2 linked regions of the Spartinivicinus poritis genome follow. The protein of the gene in region 1 binds, or shares a complex with, the protein of each later gene. Links are inferred from orthologs where the notes say so. Each region holds a gene or a part of one and is shown on either strand. Other genes may lie near its edges. The genes, in order: ORQ98_RS07525 and xseA.

What was found.
Region 2: the proteins of ORQ98_RS07525 (region 1) and xseA are in contact, whole or in part, in a cryo-EM structure (PDB 8TXR), measured with the Escherichia coli proteins. The link is inferred for Spartinivicinus poritis from one-to-one orthologs.

The regions. Positions count from the first base shown.
Region 1 is NZ_JAPMOU010000007.1:1,243-16,175, forward strand. What follows is about bases 10,057-12,986. They hold ORQ98_RS07525 (exodeoxyribonuclease VII small subunit), read left to right. Parts: upstream 10,057-11,368; coding sequence 11,369-11,605; downstream 11,606-12,986. Other genes in these bases: ORQ98_RS07515 (flagellar motor protein MotB), read right to left, coding at 10,057-10,453; pomA (flagellar motor protein PomA), read right to left, coding at 10,465-11,223; ispA ((2E,6E)-farnesyl diphosphate synthase), read left to right, coding at 11,615-12,517; dxs (1-deoxy-D-xylulose-5-phosphate synthase), read left to right, coding at 12,824-12,986. Also shown: ORQ98_RS07480 (bifunctional diguanylate cyclase/phosphodiesterase), read right to left, coding at 1-1,782; ORQ98_RS07485 (type 2 periplasmic-binding domain-containing protein), read right to left, coding at 1,849-2,715; ORQ98_RS07490 (TetR/AcrR family transcriptional regulator), read left to right, coding at 2,992-3,594; ORQ98_RS07495 (MFS transporter), read left to right, coding at 3,628-5,532; ORQ98_RS07500 (DUF4062 domain-containing protein), read right to left, coding at 5,550-6,593; ORQ98_RS07505 (alanine/glycine:cation symporter family protein), read left to right, coding at 7,341-8,825; ORQ98_RS07510 (PilZ domain-containing protein), read right to left, coding at 8,894-9,466; more of ORQ98_RS07515, read right to left, coding at 9,482-10,056; more of dxs, read left to right, coding at 12,987-14,743; ribA (GTP cyclohydrolase II), read right to left, coding at 14,814-14,933. UniProt on the Escherichia coli protein: Bidirectionally degrades single-stranded DNA into large acid-insoluble oligonucleotides, which are then degraded further into small acid-soluble oligonucleotides.
Region 2 is NZ_JAPMOU010000001.1:185,447-189,224, forward strand. Bases 1-2,982 are described here. They hold xseA (exodeoxyribonuclease VII large subunit), read left to right. Parts: upstream 1-785; coding sequence 786-2,180; downstream 2,181-2,982. Other genes in these bases: guaB (IMP dehydrogenase), read right to left, coding at 1-676; der (ribosome biogenesis GTPase Der), read right to left, coding at 2,427-2,982. Also shown: more of der, read right to left, coding at 2,983-3,778. UniProt on the Escherichia coli protein: Bidirectionally degrades single-stranded DNA into large acid-insoluble oligonucleotides, which are then degraded further into small acid-soluble oligonucleotides.

The sequences.
Region 1 (14,933 bases):
TAACGTACTGAATGGGTATTTCTGTAAATAACTTAATGAAGAATACCCCGTACCAAAATCATCCAGTGACAGTCGAATACCAAGTGAAGATAATTTTAATAAATTATCAACTGACTGGGATCTATTATCAAGCAGCAATCTCTCCGTCACTTCAATTTCTATTGCCGATTTTTTAACACTATATTTTTTTATTTGCTGCGTAAGGCGATCAACAAAATCGGCTTCTTGCAACTCTCTAGCTGAAATATTAAGTGCAATTCTAAACCCTTCCTCCCAGTACAAACTCCACCTAACAACCGTTGCAAATACCATTTCCGTCACCTGATCACCTATACGTACAATCAAGCCATTTTCTTCAGATAAAGGGATAAACCTATCAGGTGGCGTTATTCCCTCCTCTTTATTAAACCATCTAATTAATGCTTCTCCACCTACCACTTTATTCGTTTTCATACATAACAATGGCTGATAATGAATAGTAAACTCATTATCAGATATTGCTTTACGCAATCTTGAACTAATTTCTAAACGCTGCTTAGCCCAAGAGTTCATTTTTGGCTCAAAATATTTATGGCAGTTTCTACCTGCTGCTTTAGCAGTATATAATGCCGCATCGGCATTTTTAATTAATTCTTGCACCGTATTACCGTCTGTAGGGTATATTGAAATACCAATACTCAAAGTAACATAAATTGGGTTTCCGGAAATATCGATAGACTTTACAAAACTCATCTTCAGCTTTTCAATCACCACTTCAATCGCATTAGGTGTTTTTAAGCTGGTTAATACCAGCAAGAACTCATCATCTCCCAATCGACAGGCTATATCTTCTTGCCGGATAGTATTTCTAATGCGATCTGCCGCTTCAATTAGTAAACTATCGCCTGCATCATGTCCTAATGAGTCGTTAATATCCTTAAAGTGGTCGATATCTAAATAGATAACACCTAATGAATTACTATACCGCTTTGACTGTGCTAACAGTAACTCAAGCCGATCAAGCGCACACTTTCTATTAACCAGCTTGGTTAATGAGTCAAAGTTTGCTTGTTGAAATAATTTTTGCTGATTTTCTTCTTTTTGTTTTACTTCTTCCTCCAACTGCTTTTTCATTTTGGCAATCGTTCTAAATAACTCAGATAATTCATCATCACCTTTAATATTCTCAGCATGAAAGTCTTTCATATCAATATCATTCATATCATTCAACGAGAATGAGGATGCAAAATGAATAACCTTATTGATCCTTAGCACAATTAAGTAATAAATAATAATAAGAATAAAAGTTGACACTAAAAATGTCTTAAAAAACTGCGAAACCAAAATAAATACTGATCGATCAATTAGCCGCTGATAAACTCTCTGTAAATCGACAACAACGGTAAGCTCACCTAAGGAGTTTATTTTTCCTTCCACCTCATAATTAATTTTAAATGTTTTTGCTTTAGGGTATCTAACCCCACCAGTATTTTGCTTCGAATACTCTGCTCCATCTTCAGCAACAAACTTAACCGATGAAATATCAGGTAGTTGTGCAATCCCCTCAAGCAAACCGTTCAGCGTATCGATGTCATAATTCCAAACTTGCTCACCAATTGCTGTTAAATAGCTTCGCTCAATATTTCTCAATCGTTCGTCTATAGCACTTATATCTGCATTATAATCAGAGTAAACTTGCGCACAAATAACAAATAGAGTAACGATGGAGCTAATTAATAGAATACGTGCCAAAGATTTTGCGGCTAAAGAATTTCGTCTAGTTAGTTTTTTCCATATTAACATGACTATCTGACACCGCTAACTAACTCTCATTAGCATTTTACCTATTGCATCAAGTTTATAACCTGATCACTGCTGCTTTGTATGCCAGTATTCACCGGGTATCGACATGGTTTCCTGGCTCATTAAAGGATTATTAATCACAAGTTTCAACCGTCCCTCAATATTGGCCTTCTCAAACAAAGCAACAATACTCGGGTGACCACTGAAAAATCCCATAAAGCTACCGTCTTTATAAGCTTTTTTTAACCCTTTCGTTAGTGCCTGAGCAATTTCAGGATGATTAGGACTGACAAAGAAAAATATTGCAAAAGGATAAACAAGTAAAATTTTAGACTCAACTGTTATATTAGGGCTAGTTGTTTTAAACTGCTCTACTTCATCCCAAGCTTCATTCACACCTCTTGGAAAGTAATCAACCCTGTCCCCAGCATTAATAATATCAAAAATGGTTTTATATTTTCTAGCTATTGTTTTAAGGCTGGCATTTTTAAGAATTTTGATATCTGACCAGCCAATTCCCTGCACTGCAACCATTTTTTTTAGATCATCTATTGTTTTAATCTGATTAAATCGTTCCTGATCTTTTTTATGGATAATAAATACTCTATGCCCAAGCAAGCCTCGAAGTATCGGTATACGTACTGGAATCAACTGTTTTTCTTTTTCTATAGAAGTCCCCATCCAATATACATTGACCTGATCACCTTTATTTAACATTGTTTCTAGGCGAGCCTGAGATGTATCAAGTGTTACTTTTTTTAATTGATATTGATAACCAGACTTCTCCAAAGCAAACTCAAGTAATCGATACTGGTAATCAAATGCAGCTGCTCGATAAGACAGTACAGGCACTGTGACATTTAATGAAGATGCGTACACCACACTACACTTTATAAAGAAACTGATTAGTACTGCACCTAACTGAATACTCATCAAAGCAGTCTCTGTAATACAAACCTATGCTTTACTATAGTAGCTGTGACTTTAATGTGTCAGTTTACTTCAGATCAGCCTTATCCAAATATAATCAATAAAAACTATAAATATAAAATTTTCTATAAGTTTTAATAATAAAAAACGTTCGAACCATCAAGCCCATACTTACTTGCTATTCGAGCTTGTATCGATCGATTAAATCAACTACTCTAATTGAACATCGTTCAATTAGAGTAGTTGATTGGAGTAACCACTCCAACCCAAAGCAGAGTTATGGCAAGAAGACACGAACATACCCAGGAACAAATCAAGGAAATGGTTTTAAGTGCAATTGAGCAGTTACTTGATGAACTGCCTGCAGACAAGCTTTCTGTACGAAAGATCGCCACTATTATCAACTACACACCTGGCACTCTATACACCTTGTTTCAGCATCAAAACGATATGCTGCTACAGGTCAATGGTCGAACGCTAGACCGACTATATAAGCAATTGACCAATAGTTGTTCTCAAAATGATCAGTCACCTGAAAAAGCTATCGGTACGCTCGCTAAATGTTACTTACAATTTGCAGTGACCGAACCCAACCACTGGACTTTAGTCTTTACCCACAAAATGTCTAACGATGAGCTTGTACCAGAGTGGCATCAACAAAAGATAAACCGACTCTTTCAACTAGTTGAAGATCAACTAGCTCAACTCTGTCCTAATAAGTCAACAGAAGAGATTCAGCTTACCGCACGCACACTTTGGGGCAGTGTTCACGGCATCACCAGCTTGGCATTAGGTGATAAGTTGTTTATTAGCAATACAACAAGCGCCGAATACATGCTAGAACAATTAATACATCATTTTTTAGCAGGGCTCACCAGCTAAGGCACCCCTGATAAGCATAAAGGAGTAGTAACCATGCACCCTAATGAGGAAAAAAGTCAGTTTGGCTTATTGAAGCGGCGGCGCTTTTTGCCCTTCTTTCTTACCCAGTTTTTTGGTGCCTTTAATGACAATATCTTTAAAAACTCTTTGGTTTTTTTAGTCACTTTCAATATTTCTCAATTTGGTAATCAGACTGCATCAATTTCTGAAGACATTTTAATTAACACAGCTGTTGGCTTGTTTATTTTACCCTTCTTTTTGTTTTCAGCTTTGGCAGGACAAATAGCTGATAAATATGAAAAATCGCAAATTATCCGGCGAGTTAAAATCCTTGAAATATGCATTATGCTTACCGCTGCCGTTGCCTTTTATTTTAATAATCTTTGGTTACTGTTGTTTATCCTGTTCTTAATGGGTACCCAATCTGCTTTTTTTGGCCCGGTCAAATACGCCATTATTCCTCAACACCTATATGAAGATGAGTTAGTAGGTGGCAATGCCTTTGTTGAAATGGGTACTTTCCTCGCCATTTTGTTTGGCACTATTGCCGGTGGTTTATTGGCCAGTTTAGAAATGTCATCTACTTGGATCTCTATATCCGTCATTGTATTTGCCATTATTGGTTATATTTGCAGTCGTGAAATCCCTGAAGCACCTGCCAGCGCCCCTTCTCTAAAAATCAGCTGGAACCCAGTTACCGAAGCCTGGCGCATCATCAAACAAGCTAAGCAGTCTCATTCAGTATTTCTGTCAATTATGGCTATTAGCTGGTTTTGGTTTTTAGGCGCGGCTTATTTAACTCAACTACCTAATTTCACTGAAGAAATATTGCGTGGTGCTGAAGGGGTAGTCACCTGTTTGCTGGCTGCCTTCTCTATTGGCATTGGCTTAGGCTCAATGTCTTGCGAGCGCTTGTCTGGTCACAAGATTGAAATTGGCATTGTACCTATTGGTAGTATTGGCTTAACTATTTTTGGGGTTGATTTATTTTTTGCCACACAACCAAGCAATTCAGCAGTACTGTTAAGCTTTACAGAGTTCTTCCAAACCGGCAGCAACTATCGTGTGCTGATTGACATGACCTTAATAGGCTTTTTTGGCGGTCTGTTTATCGTACCTTTGTATGCCTTGATACAACACCGCACCCCAGAGGAATACCGAGCCCAGGTAATTGCTGCTAACAATATTATCAACTCGATGTTTATGGTGGTGAGCGCATTATCCGGCATTTTATTTATTGGCGTTGCAGGACTTACAATCACTCAGTTTTTTCTGGTATTGGCTTTACTGAATGCAGTCGTAGCAGTGTATGTATACTCAACCGTACCTGAATTCGCCATGCGTTTTTTAATCTACATACTCACTCACACCATGTACCGCGTTCGCAGTGAGAACATCAGTAAAATACCTGATGAAGGCCCTGGTGTGATTGTCTGCAACCATGTCAGTTATGTAGATGCACTCTTACTAGCAGGCACCTGTCACCGGCCCGTCCGCTTTGTGATGTATAAGCCTATTTATGATCTACCAGTACTGAATTTTATTTTTCGAGTTGCTAAAGCAATTCCGATTACTTCGCGCCACCAAAATCCTGATGCCTTTAATACTGCGTTTGATCATATTTCTGAAGCCCTCAAAAAAGGGGAGCTAGTATGTATTTTCCCTGAAGGTAAACTCACCAAAGACGGTGAAATTAATGAGTTTAAAAAGGGCATCGAAAAAATTATCGAACGCGATCCAGTCCCCGTCATCCCAATGGCATTACGCGGTTTATGGGGTAGCTTTTTCAGCCATAAAGGAGGCCATGCCCTGACGAAGCGCCCAAAACGCTTTTGGTCCAAAGTGTCAGTAATAACTGGAGACTTAATTCAACCAGAGGCCGTCTCCGCAGATAAGTTACAGGAGGTTGTGCTCAATCTCAGAGGAGAATCACTATAATATAGCTGATGTATAACTTAGGATTTCATGGTTTCCACCACTGACAAATCCTGCAGTGCCTTGCGACCAATTGGAGTCAGCTGCCAAACAGAGCGAGTCCGACTTGAGCGCAAGGTATCCTTCCGAATCAACCCCATTCGCCGTAGATGCAAGCGAATCATTCGCAGAGAAGTGTCAGTAAACTGGAAGTCATTAATTGCATGAACTTCCTGATTTTGTTCATAAATTGTGTTAGCGAAACGCTCTTCCAAAAAGTGCGCTAATGATTGCTTGATCCTATCTTCAGAGGCGCTTTGCTGCATATGATTAACAAACGCTGTAAAAATATCCTGCCAAAGTAACGAAGCCTTTTCAGTAATCAACTTGCAGTTACCCTGAATATAAATATTACAAATATAAGTTAGCTCAACAGACTGCTTAAGTAAGGCAACAGAGCGGTTTTGCTGTAGCATGTCAGGATAGTTCAATGCATTTTTTACTTCCTGTAACTCAGTCAGTTGCTCAGAAAAGCTCATCTTTGCTGTTTGCTGACCTTGTTGCTCTGGTAGCGCATTAGCTCTTACCCAGCCAACAGCCTCGTGCTTATCCATAAACTGTGGCAAATATTGACGCAGTGACATGATTAAGCTGTCAGTGGTATCCCAAGATAAGTGCTCATGCTTCTGCAAAGACTCACGAAACACCCTAAAACGGGCGACACCATCAGCCGTTCTTTCTTTTTTATTAGGCGCGAGCGGATAGCGTGGATCCCGGATAAAGCACAAAATCGGCTTCTTTAACGTATTTGCATAGGTATACTCACGATGCAAAAAGCTAATCCCACTTTGAGTTAAAGTGCCATAGCGCCCAGAGAGCAACAAAACAACATAGTCGCTTTCATCAATTTGCTGACGCACCTTTGGCCAGCAATCGTCGCTATCATTATCAAACCCTGGGATAAATTCAGGCCCGACAGGAATACAACCCAACCCAAGTAGGGCGAGAAACACCTGCTGGCGCTCATCTACCAAATCACGATAGGTAGAACTAACAAATACTTGAAACCGTTTAGACGTTGACATCCTCTATATCGACCTGACTGTGTGAGAGGTAGAGCTTTAGCATTGCAGTCTATTCAACAATTATAGCGATAAAGATCATACTTCTAGTAGCGTTCTTTGCTATTTTACCCATTCAGGCATTTCCTTAAGCCCATAGCGCCAGTAAGACGCTCACTAAAAACTCATCAATAACCGCTATCTAATGACACCAGCATGCCAATATTTGTTCTGTACTATAATTATTCAAGCTTGGTAATGATTACCTTATCTGAATAAGTCTCTTCTTACTCAAGTTTCAGACATTCTGACTAAATAGCCAGGCCTGACTAAGCATCTAAGTTCACATACAGATAGGTAGTTATACTGAGTTTGTTGAACTTATTTATCTACAAAACAAACTGAAGGCCTTAAGAAGCGTATTCCGCCCCTCATATAGATCACATTTCAAACATTTTCAAAAAAAATGTTTCTATATTAAAACACTTGTTAGATACAAAGCATATGTAGTCTGACAGTATAAATTTCAGCATCAAAATTAAACAATAAGTTATTATATTTCAATAAGTTAACTTTTTTCTGTCTTAATGTCTGGCACTATCAAATTATACCTCACAAGCCTCATCCGCCATATTTTTAATTTCATGTCACTACGTATAAGTACTATTTAAAAAGCGATTTACCACCATTATGCTTCGCCTCCTTATGTATGTCTTATCGGCAATGTCACTATGCATCGCCAACTTAAGTAGTAAAACAAAGGTATGCAGTATGAGTACAACAGAAACAGTGACCAGCCTTGAAGCTTTGGAACAAGCGCTTAGCAGCTTTGTTGACGCCGGTAACGGCCTTATCTGGGGTAACCTTCTGATTTGGTTGCTATTAGCTGCAGGGATTTATTTCACAGTTTTTTCAGGCTTTATTCAAATCAGACGGTTTGGTTATTCAGCTAAAGCCTTGTTTAGCAGCCGCCAAAGTAGTGATGGCAACATTTCCTCCTTCCAAGCATTTTGTACCAGCTTAGCAGCACGAGTAGGCACAGGAAACCTAGCTGGGGTAGCAACAGCTATCTATGCAGGTGGTCCAGGCGCTATTTTTTGGATGTGGGTAATCGCCCTGCTTGGTATGGCTACCAGTTTTATTGAATGTACCCTGGCCCAAGTCTACAAAACTGACAGTGGCGATGGCACTTTCCGTGGAGGCCCTGCCTACTACATCCAAAAAGGTCTTGGCCAGCGCTGGCTAGGCATTGCATTTGCGATCAGTTTGATTATTGCATTTGGCCTGGTGTTCAACGCAGTTCAGTCAAACACTATCTCAGCAGCGATGCAAACAGCATTCAATGCAGGCGACATCAAGTTTGTTGACTACTACATTGGCTTCGCCATTATCATTGTTGCGGCTATCGTGATTTTTGGCGGCATCCGCTCTATTGCCCGTTTTGCAGAATATTGTGTGCCTTTTATGGCTCTGCTTTACCTGCTAATAGCGCTAGTCGTTATCTTCATGAATATCGATAAACTACCTGGCGTGTTTTCTACTATCTTCGACCATGCTTTCAAATTGGAAAGTGCTGCAGGTGGTGCTGCCGGGTGGATGATTAAAGAAGCCTTTATGAACGGTCTGAAGCGCGGTTTGTTCTCTAACGAAGCAGGTATGGGTAGTGCACCAAACGCTGCTGCTGTTGCTAGCCCAAATCCACCTCACCCAGCGACTCAAGGGATTGTGTCAATGATGGGTGTATTCATTGATACTATTGTTATCTGTACAGCGACTGCCGCTATCGTGCTGCTGTCTAATCAACTGGTACCCGGTAGTGAGCTAAGTGGCTCTAACCTAACTCAACAGGCCCTTACTGAGCATGTTGGCACCTGGGGTAGCTACTTTATCGCCTTCGCTATTTTATTGTTTGCTTTCACATCTATCGTTGCAAACTATTACTATGGTGAAACTAACTTGATGTTTATCAAGGAAAGCAAAGCTTTACTGTTTGCTTACCGCATAGTTGTACTTGGTATGATCCTATTTGGTGCTGTAGCAAAAGTAAGCCTGGTTTGGAATATGGCGGACTTGTCCATGGGTGTAATGGCTATCATTAACATTGTTGCCATCTTACTGCTGTCGAAGATTGCGTTTACAGTATTGAAAGATTTTGACGAGCAATTGAGGGCTAACAAGAAGCCTGTATTCGATCGTAAGAAATTCCCATTCTTGGATCGCACTATGGATCCAAATGTGTGGAACAAAAAAGACTAGTTAAGTAGAAAAGCTGTCTTATTTACAAGACCCAATAGCAGATGTTATTGGGTCTTTTTTTATGGTCTTCATTTACGCTGTTTTTTTTGTTTTAACAGCTGCCCTTGTTGTTTGACTACGTATTGAATCAATAACTCCTGAGCATCTGGCTCAATATCGCAAAAGTCCACTCTCACCAAAAACTGCTCAAGACTCTCTGTCTCTTCAAGGTCACTACAGCTCACTACCTTTGCCAGTGCGATTAAAGGTTGTTCTTGTTGTTTTAAAGTAACTTCTAAATACAACAGTTGATCTTGCTGCAAAGATTTCATTGTTCGAAATGCCATACCACAAGCACTGATATTCACATCCATTGACTTAATCAAATCAGGCAGCGTGGTATCTGTAGCAATTAGCTCAACCAAACCGTTTATTTTGGCATTTAGTAACCAGGCTACATCAGCAGCTTCTACTGAAACCTGTCTTAAACTATCAATAGCCTCAGTCAGTTGCTGCTCGAGACCAGGGCAAGGTACCGCTTGCGAGTCAACAATAGGTGCACCACCTGTTTCTTTAAACTGTTCCCATTCTTGCTCAGTAACCACCTTAAAACGAAGGCCCACTTTATCATCTATGCGAAAAAAACGGCGGCGCTCTTCCATCGTCCTAAATCTCAGTTAAAAAATCTCATCTGGCGTTAAGAAAAAGTCAGGCTCTTTTTCCTGTAGTTTTTCAAATAGATCCTTATCTTCTGCTTTTAACTCATTCAAGCCATCTTTTAGCTCTTTATCCTCTCCCTGTTTTATAACAATTTCTACTCGACGATTTTTTGCCCGATTGCTTGGTGTTTCGTTATCCACCAGAGGCCGAGTATCAGCCAGGCCTTTAATTTGAAACCGGCTTTGATCCATTCGAGAGTCTGCCATCAACTCATGCGCCACAGAAACCGCTCTAGCTGATGCAAGCGCCCAGTTCGATGGGAATTCTTCTGTATCGATTGGAATTGAGTCAGTATGCCCTTCGACAGAAATACTGCCGGTATGCTGAGAAAGCACATTGGCTATTTTGGCCATCACAGGAATAAAGTCTAACTGCAACTCTGCAGAGCCTGAAGGAAAAGAGCCTTTCTCTTGAACCCGAATCACTATTTTTCGTCCTTTGGTTTCTACCTCAATATTCCCTTTATCAATTTCTTCCTGAAGTGAGTTGGCCAGTTTCATAGCCTCCTGATCCAACTCATCTTGCAACTCCTGCATAATTTCAATCAACTCTTGAAATTTTTCATTCTGAACACCATCAGCAGCCTCAAATTGTTCAGCACTAGCCTCCAACTCTTGCTTGGTTATATCTGTCGTATGTTGTTGAACGATATTGAGTGGGGTAGGCTCAGGACGCCCAGGGCTGAACTCTTGCTGAATAACACTGGTACCCTTGGGAATATCTTTTTGCTTAATAATATTCTGCACACCGAATGCACTGGCCATGGAACCCGCAATTTGCTTGTATTTTTTAATATCCATTTCAGAGAATGAGAGTAATAAGACAAAAAAGCACATCAGCAATGACATCAGGTCAGCAAATGTCATTACCCAAGCAGGTATCCCGGCCGGGCACGGCGGGCATTCGCACTCTTCATTATCATCAGCCATAGCTTAACCTTTCAGCCTTCCTCAGAGCCACGCACTCCTTCAGGCAGATAAGTTTTCAGCATGGTTTGAATCACTCGGGGGTTTTGTCCTTCTTGTATAGCTAGCAGCGCATCAATAATGAGTGACTTACTTAAGGCTTCTTCATCTCGACGAATAGACAGCTTGTCAGCTATAGGCAGAGCAAACATGGTAGCCAGCATTGCGCCATATAAAGTAGTTAACAGTGCAACAGCCATAGCAGGCCCAATTGACTTAGGATCAGACATATTGGATAACATCTGCACCAAACCGACTAAGGTACCAATCATTCCCATAGCTGGGCCTACATCGCCCAAAGCAGTAAATATTTTTGAGCCTAGTTCATGGCGAGCAATCGCTAGTCGCATATCCTTGGAAAGCACAGCCTTAACCACTTCAGGGTCATGGCCATCCACCAGCATTTGAATACCCTTTTGCAAAAACTCATGTTCAACTTGCTTATCTTCAAGTGCCAGTAAGCCACCTTTCCGTGCCGTTTCAGCCAGATCGATAATCTGTTCCATCAACACATTTAAGTCGACAGAATTAAATTTAAACGACTTACCCAGCACACCAAAAGCACTTAAAAATTGCTTTAAAGTAAACTTCATTAAAACGGCAAAAATACTGCCTACGATAACTATTAGCAGTGAGGGTACGTTAACAAATACCAGCACCGAACCGCCTAGCACCATCGCCGCCAACACGATACCAAATGCGCCAAGTAGCCCTACCAGTGTCGCAAGATCCACCGGTACACTCCTTAATTTATAAGGTTGAAAGTTTGTAGAGATGCCCCAGTTTCAAAGTCTAGTCAGTTTCTTAAAAAACGCACCCCATTGACCGGCAAAGCAGGGTTCGGTACTGTTGCCAACCATCAACAGGGGGAGCATATCTATGGCTAGAAAAAAAGCCTCAATCTCATTTGAGAAATCGCTGACCGAGCTGGAAACACTAGTCGAACAACTTGAATCAGGTGAACTTTCCTTAGAAGATTCATTACAAGCTTTTGAACAAGGTATTAAGCTCACTCGTGAATGCCAGCAGGCTCTAACCAAAGCAGAACAAAAAGTGAATGTATTGCTTGAAAAAAATGGCCTACAAACCATTGAGCCATTTGATACAGAAGAGTAGTTAGCTATTATGATGTCGCAGCAAAAGCAACTTGTTGAACTACAACAGCGAACCAACCAGTTGCTTGATAACCTTATCAGTAGCCACCCCAATACAGCGCCCTACTTAAAAAAAGCGATTAACTATAGCTTAACCCAAGGTGGGAAGCGCCTTCGTCCATTACTCACTTATGCAACATGTCTTGGGTTAGGTGGCAACCTGGAGAGCGCTGACCCAGCTGCGATAGCCATTGAGTGCATCCATACCTACTCACTCATTCATGATGACCTGCCCGCAATGGATGATGACTCGCTACGTCGAGGCCAACCCACTTGCCATATTGCTTTTGATGAGGCCACCGCCATTCTTGCAGGTGATGCACTCCAGGCATTAGCCTTTGAAACATTGGCTACCCATGACTGGTTTCCAGGTTGCACCCTATCATCCTCTGCTAGACTCAAGCAGGTTCAGGTCTTAGCACAAGCAGCCGGCATGAATGGGATGGTTGCAGGCCAGTCAATTGACTTATGCTCTGTTGGTAAACAACTCTCGCTTGAGCAGCTTGAAAAAATGCATCACTGCAAAACTGGGGCGCTCATCAAAGCCAGTATCCATTTGGGCGCACTGGCTAGCAACCAAGTAGATGAAACTACCTGGCAGCAGCTAGGTCAGTTTGCAGATGCCGTAGGGCTTGCTTTTCAAATTCAGGATGACATTTTAGATATTGAGTCTGATACTGAAACCTTAGGTAAAACCCAGGGAGCAGATATTGCTAATGACAAGCCTACCTATCCAGCCATAATGGGCTTATCACAAGCTAAACAAAAGGCCCAACAACTAACAGATGAGGCACTGGCTATTTTAAAACCACTAGGCCAAGCAGCTGCTCCTCTTAGGCAACTGGCATTATTGATTATCCAAAGGAATCACTAACAAAGCACTATCTTGATTACATAGCCTGATATCAGAGATATTAGCTGTAGTGATTACCACCAATGGAGGCTGCAATCCCATTAGCACCTTCAACTTTTCTGCAAATTGGAGAAGTGTTCCAGCTAGAACAAACCCTGTTGAAATGGTCAAAAATTCATAGTTCAGGTAAAATACCCCGCTTTGGGTCACAGGGTGCTAGTGGTGCCCCTTACTTACATTATCGATGTACCACTAGTGCAGTATAAAGTACTTGTCAGCATTACCTGCTAAAAGCCTGAGCTCATCCCCATTTTAGAATGAGTTTGCATGTCAATGTTTAATGAGATTCCTCTAACAAAACCAGCTACACCACTTTTGAATCAGGTGGATTTGCCAGAACATTTACGCAAACTATCTGAAGAACAACTGCCGCAACTTGTAAAAGAACTTCGAGAATACTTACTTTTTTGTGTTGGCCAGACTGGCGGGCACTTTGGCGCTGGGTTGGGAGTCATTGAGCTCACCGTTGCCCTTCATTATGTGTTTAATACTCCATACGACCGGCTAGTATGGGATGTAGGTCACCAAGCCTACCCCCACAAGCTACTGACTGGTAGGCGTCAGTTGATGGATACCCTTCGCCAAAAGGATGGCCTGGCAGGTTTTCCCAAGCGCTCTGAAAGCCCATACGACACATTTGGGGTTGGACATTCCAGTACTTCTATCAGTGCTGCCTTAGGTATGGCTATTGCGTCCAAACTCCAAGGTGAAGACAGAAAATCCATTGCAGTCATTGGTGACGGAGCAATAACCGCAGGCATGGCCTTTGAGGCGCTCAACCATGCTTCTGATGTCAATGCCAATATGCTAGTCATTCTCAATGACAATGACATGTCTATTTCGAATAATGTAGGTGGGCTTTCTAACTACTTTGCTAAAATTCTGTCTAGCAAAATGTATCACTCCATGCGGGAAGGCAGTAAAAAAGTATTAAGCAACATCCCAAAAGCCTGGGAGTTAGCCCGCCGGACTGAAGAACATGTGAAAGGTATGGTAGTACCAGGTACTTTATTTGAGGAGCTGGGTTTTAACTATATTGGCCCTATTGATGGCCATGACCTGGAAACACTGACTCACACTTTAAGCAATATTAAAGACTTGAAAGGCCCTCAATTTCTCCATGTTGTTACCCGAAAAGGCAAAGGCTTTAACCCTGCTGAAGAAGATCCGATTGGTTACCATGCCATCACTAAGTTAGAGCCTGCACCACCGGTTAAATCTGTTCCACCACAAGCGAAAAAGCCCAAGTTTTCCAATATATTTGGCAGCTGGTTATGTGACATGGCTGCGGCTGATAATAAGTTGATAGGCATTACTCCAGCAATGAAAGAAGGCTCAGACCTGATTAAGTTTGCTGAGCAGTATCCTGACCGGTATTTTGATGTCGCCATTGCTGAACAGCATGCTGTTACTCTTGCCGCTGGCATTGCCTGTGAAGGACTTAAACCTGTCGTTGCTATTTACTCAACTTTTTTACAGCGAGCTTATGACCAACTGGTCCATGATGTTGCTGTGCAAAATCTTGATGTCCTGTTTGCCATCGATCGTGCAGGCCTGGTTGGCGAGGATGGTCCTACCCACGCAGGTTGCTATGATATTGCCTACCTTCGCTGCATCCCAGAAATGGTCATCATGACCCCTGCTGATGAAAACGAAACCCGACTGATGCTATCCACAGGCTACCAGCACCAAGGGCCAGCTGCAGTCCGTTATCCTCGCGGGACTGGGATAGGTACTGAAATTATCAAAGAACTTGAAACCCTTCCAATTGGTAAAGGTGAAATTGTCAAACAAGGCAGTGAAGTGGCTATTCTCGCTTTTGGCACTTTACTGGAAAACGCTCTTGAGGCTGCTGATGGGTTAGGTGCAACAGTTGCTAATATGCGCTTTGCCAAACCCTTGGATGAAGAACTCATCAAGCAGCTGGCTGAAAGCCATAAGCTATTGGTCACTATTGAAGAGGGAGCCGTATTGGGTGGTGCAGGCTCAGGTGTTAATGAGCTACTTCATCAGCTGAATAGTAGTGTACCCATGATCAACCTTGGAATTCCCGATCAATTTATAGAACAAGCCAAACGAAGCGAGCAGTTAGCAGCTTGCGGTTTAGATCCAGCAAGCATTATTGCTACAGTTAAAACACGCTTAGCTAATAACGAGCGGAGCCAAGCCCAACCTTCTCTCGCTTGACCAGCTTTGTAAACCCACTAAAAAAGCCAGCAAATTGCTGGCTTTTTTAGTTATATATAAATTGTCATTATTAGGTTTCTGGAGGAGTAATCCAGTGCCCCATTTTATCGGCTTTAGTTAACAAGTAGCGTTCGTTATGAGGGTTTCTGCCCGTTTCAATAGGCTTACGCTCAATAATATTCAAACCAGC
Region 2 (3,778 bases), on another replicon or contig:
CAGTACCTACTGCGGCACCTACGCGTAATTGGCCTGCAGAATCTTTACTAGCATTTGGGAAATCTTGAGCCTTTTGGATATCTTTCACTGTCATCATGCCAGTGAGATTGAAGTTATCATCAACCACTAATACTTTTTCGATGCGATGCTTATGTAACAATTGTTGTACTTCGTTAGGATCAGCACCTTCTTTAACTGTCACCAGTTTTTCTTTTGGTGTCATAATGTCAGAGACTAATGTATCCAAATCCAACACGAAGCGAACATCACGACTGGTAACTATTCCCACCAGGTCACCGTTTCGCATAACAGGCACACCTGATATTTTATTCTGGCGGGTGAGGTCTAATAACTGCCTGACTGTTGCCCCTGCTTCAATCGTGATAGGATCTTTTACCACGCCACTTTCATGCTTTTTAACTGCACGAACATGGTAAGCCTGATCAGCAATGGTCATGTTTTTATGAATGATGCCAATACCGCCCTCTTGGGCCATGGCGATGGCAAGCTGAGATTCCGTCACTGTATCCATTGCAGCTGATACCAGAGGAATATTCAGCTGAACTTCCCGGGTAAGCTGAGTTTTTAAGGATACATCTTTAGGCAATACTTCAGAGTAACCTGGAACTAATAAAACATCGTCAAATGTTAGGGCTTCTTGGGCAACGCGCAACATACTATGTCTACCGTATTGGCTTGCAAGGTGGGTAAATAAATCCCGCCAGTATAGCTTTTTTAGCTACTACTAACAATATCGACTGCTTTTAAAATCATCTAAGGCTGCTATGACCATACCAACAGCGGACCCCTATATTTCTCAATCCACTCCAGAACGGCAAGTGCTGAGCGTTTCTCAACTCAATCAACAGGTACGCCGACTGCTGGAAATTAGCTTAGGCCAGATTTGGGTAGAAGGTGAAATTTCTAACCTGGCGATTCCCTCATCAGGGCATTGGTACTTCACCTTAAAAGATGCTAATGCCCAAGTTCGCTGCGCCATGTTCCGCAACAAAAACCAGCTACTAGGGTTTATTCCTGAAGAAGGCACCCAGGTATTAATGCGCGCCAAAGTAAGCTTGTATGAAGGCCGTGGAGACTACCAACTAATCGCTGAGTATTTAGAAGAGTCTGGTGATGGTGCACTGAGACGGGCATTTGAGCAATTAAAGCAAAAACTGTCACAACAGGGCTTTTTTGAGGAAGCACATAAACGACCAATTCCTGAACTACCTAAGCATATTGGGGTGGTTACCTCTCCGACTGGTGCTGCCATTCATGATATTTTATCAGTACTGAAAAGACGCTTTCCTGCCATTCCTATTACCGTATTTCCCACCGCTGTTCAGGGCAAAGAAGCTGCACCACAAATCGTTGCTGCAATTACAGCGGCTGAACGCTATGGCCAATGTGATGTGCTAGTTGTTGGTAGAGGTGGTGGTTCGTTAGAAGACTTGTGGCCCTTCAACGAAGAAGTGGTCGCCCATGCTATTTATAATTGCTCAATACCTGTCGTGAGTGCAATTGGCCATGAGGTGGATTTTACGATTGCTGATTTTGTGGCTGACTTGCGTGCTCCTACCCCTTCGGCTGCAGCCGAAATGCTAAGTAGCGTTAGCCAGCAGGAGTGGCTATCTGTCATAACTAACTACCAAAACTTGCTTAAAGAGAAGCTGCAAAATGCACTTGCTTTTCATCAACACCAATTGACTAGCCTGAAAAAAAGACTTCGTCACCCTGGTCACCGTTTACAAGAGTTAAGTCAACGGTTTGATGATTTGGAAATTCGCTTAAAGCAAGCAATGGATAAAAAATTGGTTATTGCCAAAAACCAGCTAAAACTTCAACATAATGCCATCCAGCAACAGTCACCGGCTAAACAACTGTTGCAGTATCAACAATTCGTTCAATTACTTACCAATCGCTTACACCACAGTACTCAACAAGCACTAAAAAACAATCAACTTAAAATGCAGCACGCAGCCAAACAACTACAAATGGTGAGTCCATTGGCGACATTAAGCCGAGGTTATTCGATTACTTTAACTGAAGATAAGAGTCAGGCTATTCGCTCTTATAGTGAGGTAAAACCAGGGGACCAGCTAACAACTTTACTGACTGATGGGGAAATTAGCTGCCGGGTAGAAAAAACAACAAAGCGCCGAGCGCTAAAGACCAAATAAAGCAAAAAGCTGACTTGCTAGGGAATATCACAAAAACTAACAGATATGGGGTAACAGGGTATTCTATCGCCGCTGTCGGGAACAGTTTTAGCTCTAAAGGCCAGGGATGGCCTTTAGAGCGGCGAGGAATAAACTGTTATTCCGTGTCAGACGCAAAACTTCTTTTCAACATCCTTTTGCGTCACCCTAGTTAAGAAAAATTTTTTATGATCATCGATTATTTAAATGATCAGACTCGAAGGGTAACTAGCTTTTTTTCTTACGTTTCTTCTTATGCTCTGCCTTTTTCACATGTTTCATTAGACGTTTTTTCTTATTAACTTGACGATCTGATAACTTATTCTTTTTCCCTGCATAAGGGTTTTCGCCACCTTTAAACTCAATGCGTATTGGCGTACCAACAATCTTTAATTCCCTGCGGAAAGTATTTTCTAAATAGCGCTGATAACTGGCAGGCACTTCACTGGTTTGATTACCATGAATCACAATAATCGGTGGATTACTTCCTCCCATGTGGGCATAACGTAATTTAATGCGATTACCTCGAACCAAAGGAGGCTGATGCTCAACTATTGCATCCTCTAACAAACGCGTCAGTTGGTTAGTTGACCAGCGACTCATTGCTGCTTGATAAGCTTCTTCTACTGACTTATATAAATTTCCTACGCCAGATCCATGGAGTGCAGAAATATAGTGAATGCGAGCAAAATTAATAAAACCCAAACGGCGCTCCAGTTCTTCCTTAACCTGGGTTTTCATTTCTGTATCCATGCCATCCCACTTATTCAGTGCGATCACAACCGCTCGACCTGACTCTAAAATAAAACTCAATAAGTGTAGGTCTTGATCAACCAAGCCTTCTTTAGCATCTAAAACCAGAATCACGACATTAGCATCACTAATTGCCTGTAAGGTTTTAACAACAGAAAACTTTTCAACGGCCTCTTTGACTTTGCCACGACGACGTACACCAGCCGTATCAATTAACGTGTATTTTTGCTCTTGTCGTTCAAAAGGAATATAAATGCTATCGCGCGTAGTGCCTGCATGGTCAAACACAACCACCCGATCCTCACCCAGCATTCTATTGACCAACGTAGATTTACCGACATTGGGACGCCCGACAATACCTATTTTTATGCCCTGGGCTTCTTGCTCAATTTCAGCTGTTTGCTGCTCTTCAACCCCTTCTGCACTTTCTGCTAACTCAGTCAATTCTTCAGGTTTGGGAAACTCATCCAAAACCTTATTAATCAGCGCTTTCACACCACGACCATGGGCAGCAGCAATACCTTCGACATTAGCAAGACCCAGCTCATAAAAATCTGCCAATGCTGCATCAGCATCTAAACCGTCCAGCTTGTTTACCACTAAATAAGCAGACTTATTATGTATCCGTAAGTGCTTGGCAATCATTTCATCAGCTGGAGTCAACCCTGCCCGAGCATCAACCAGAAATAACACTGCATCAGCCTCATCAATCGCTTGCAACGACTGACCAGCCATCATGGCATCAATGCCTTCCTCGTTACCAGTGATACCACCTGTATCAATTACCAAATAATCGCGATTGCCAAGCTTTCCTTCACCATACTGAC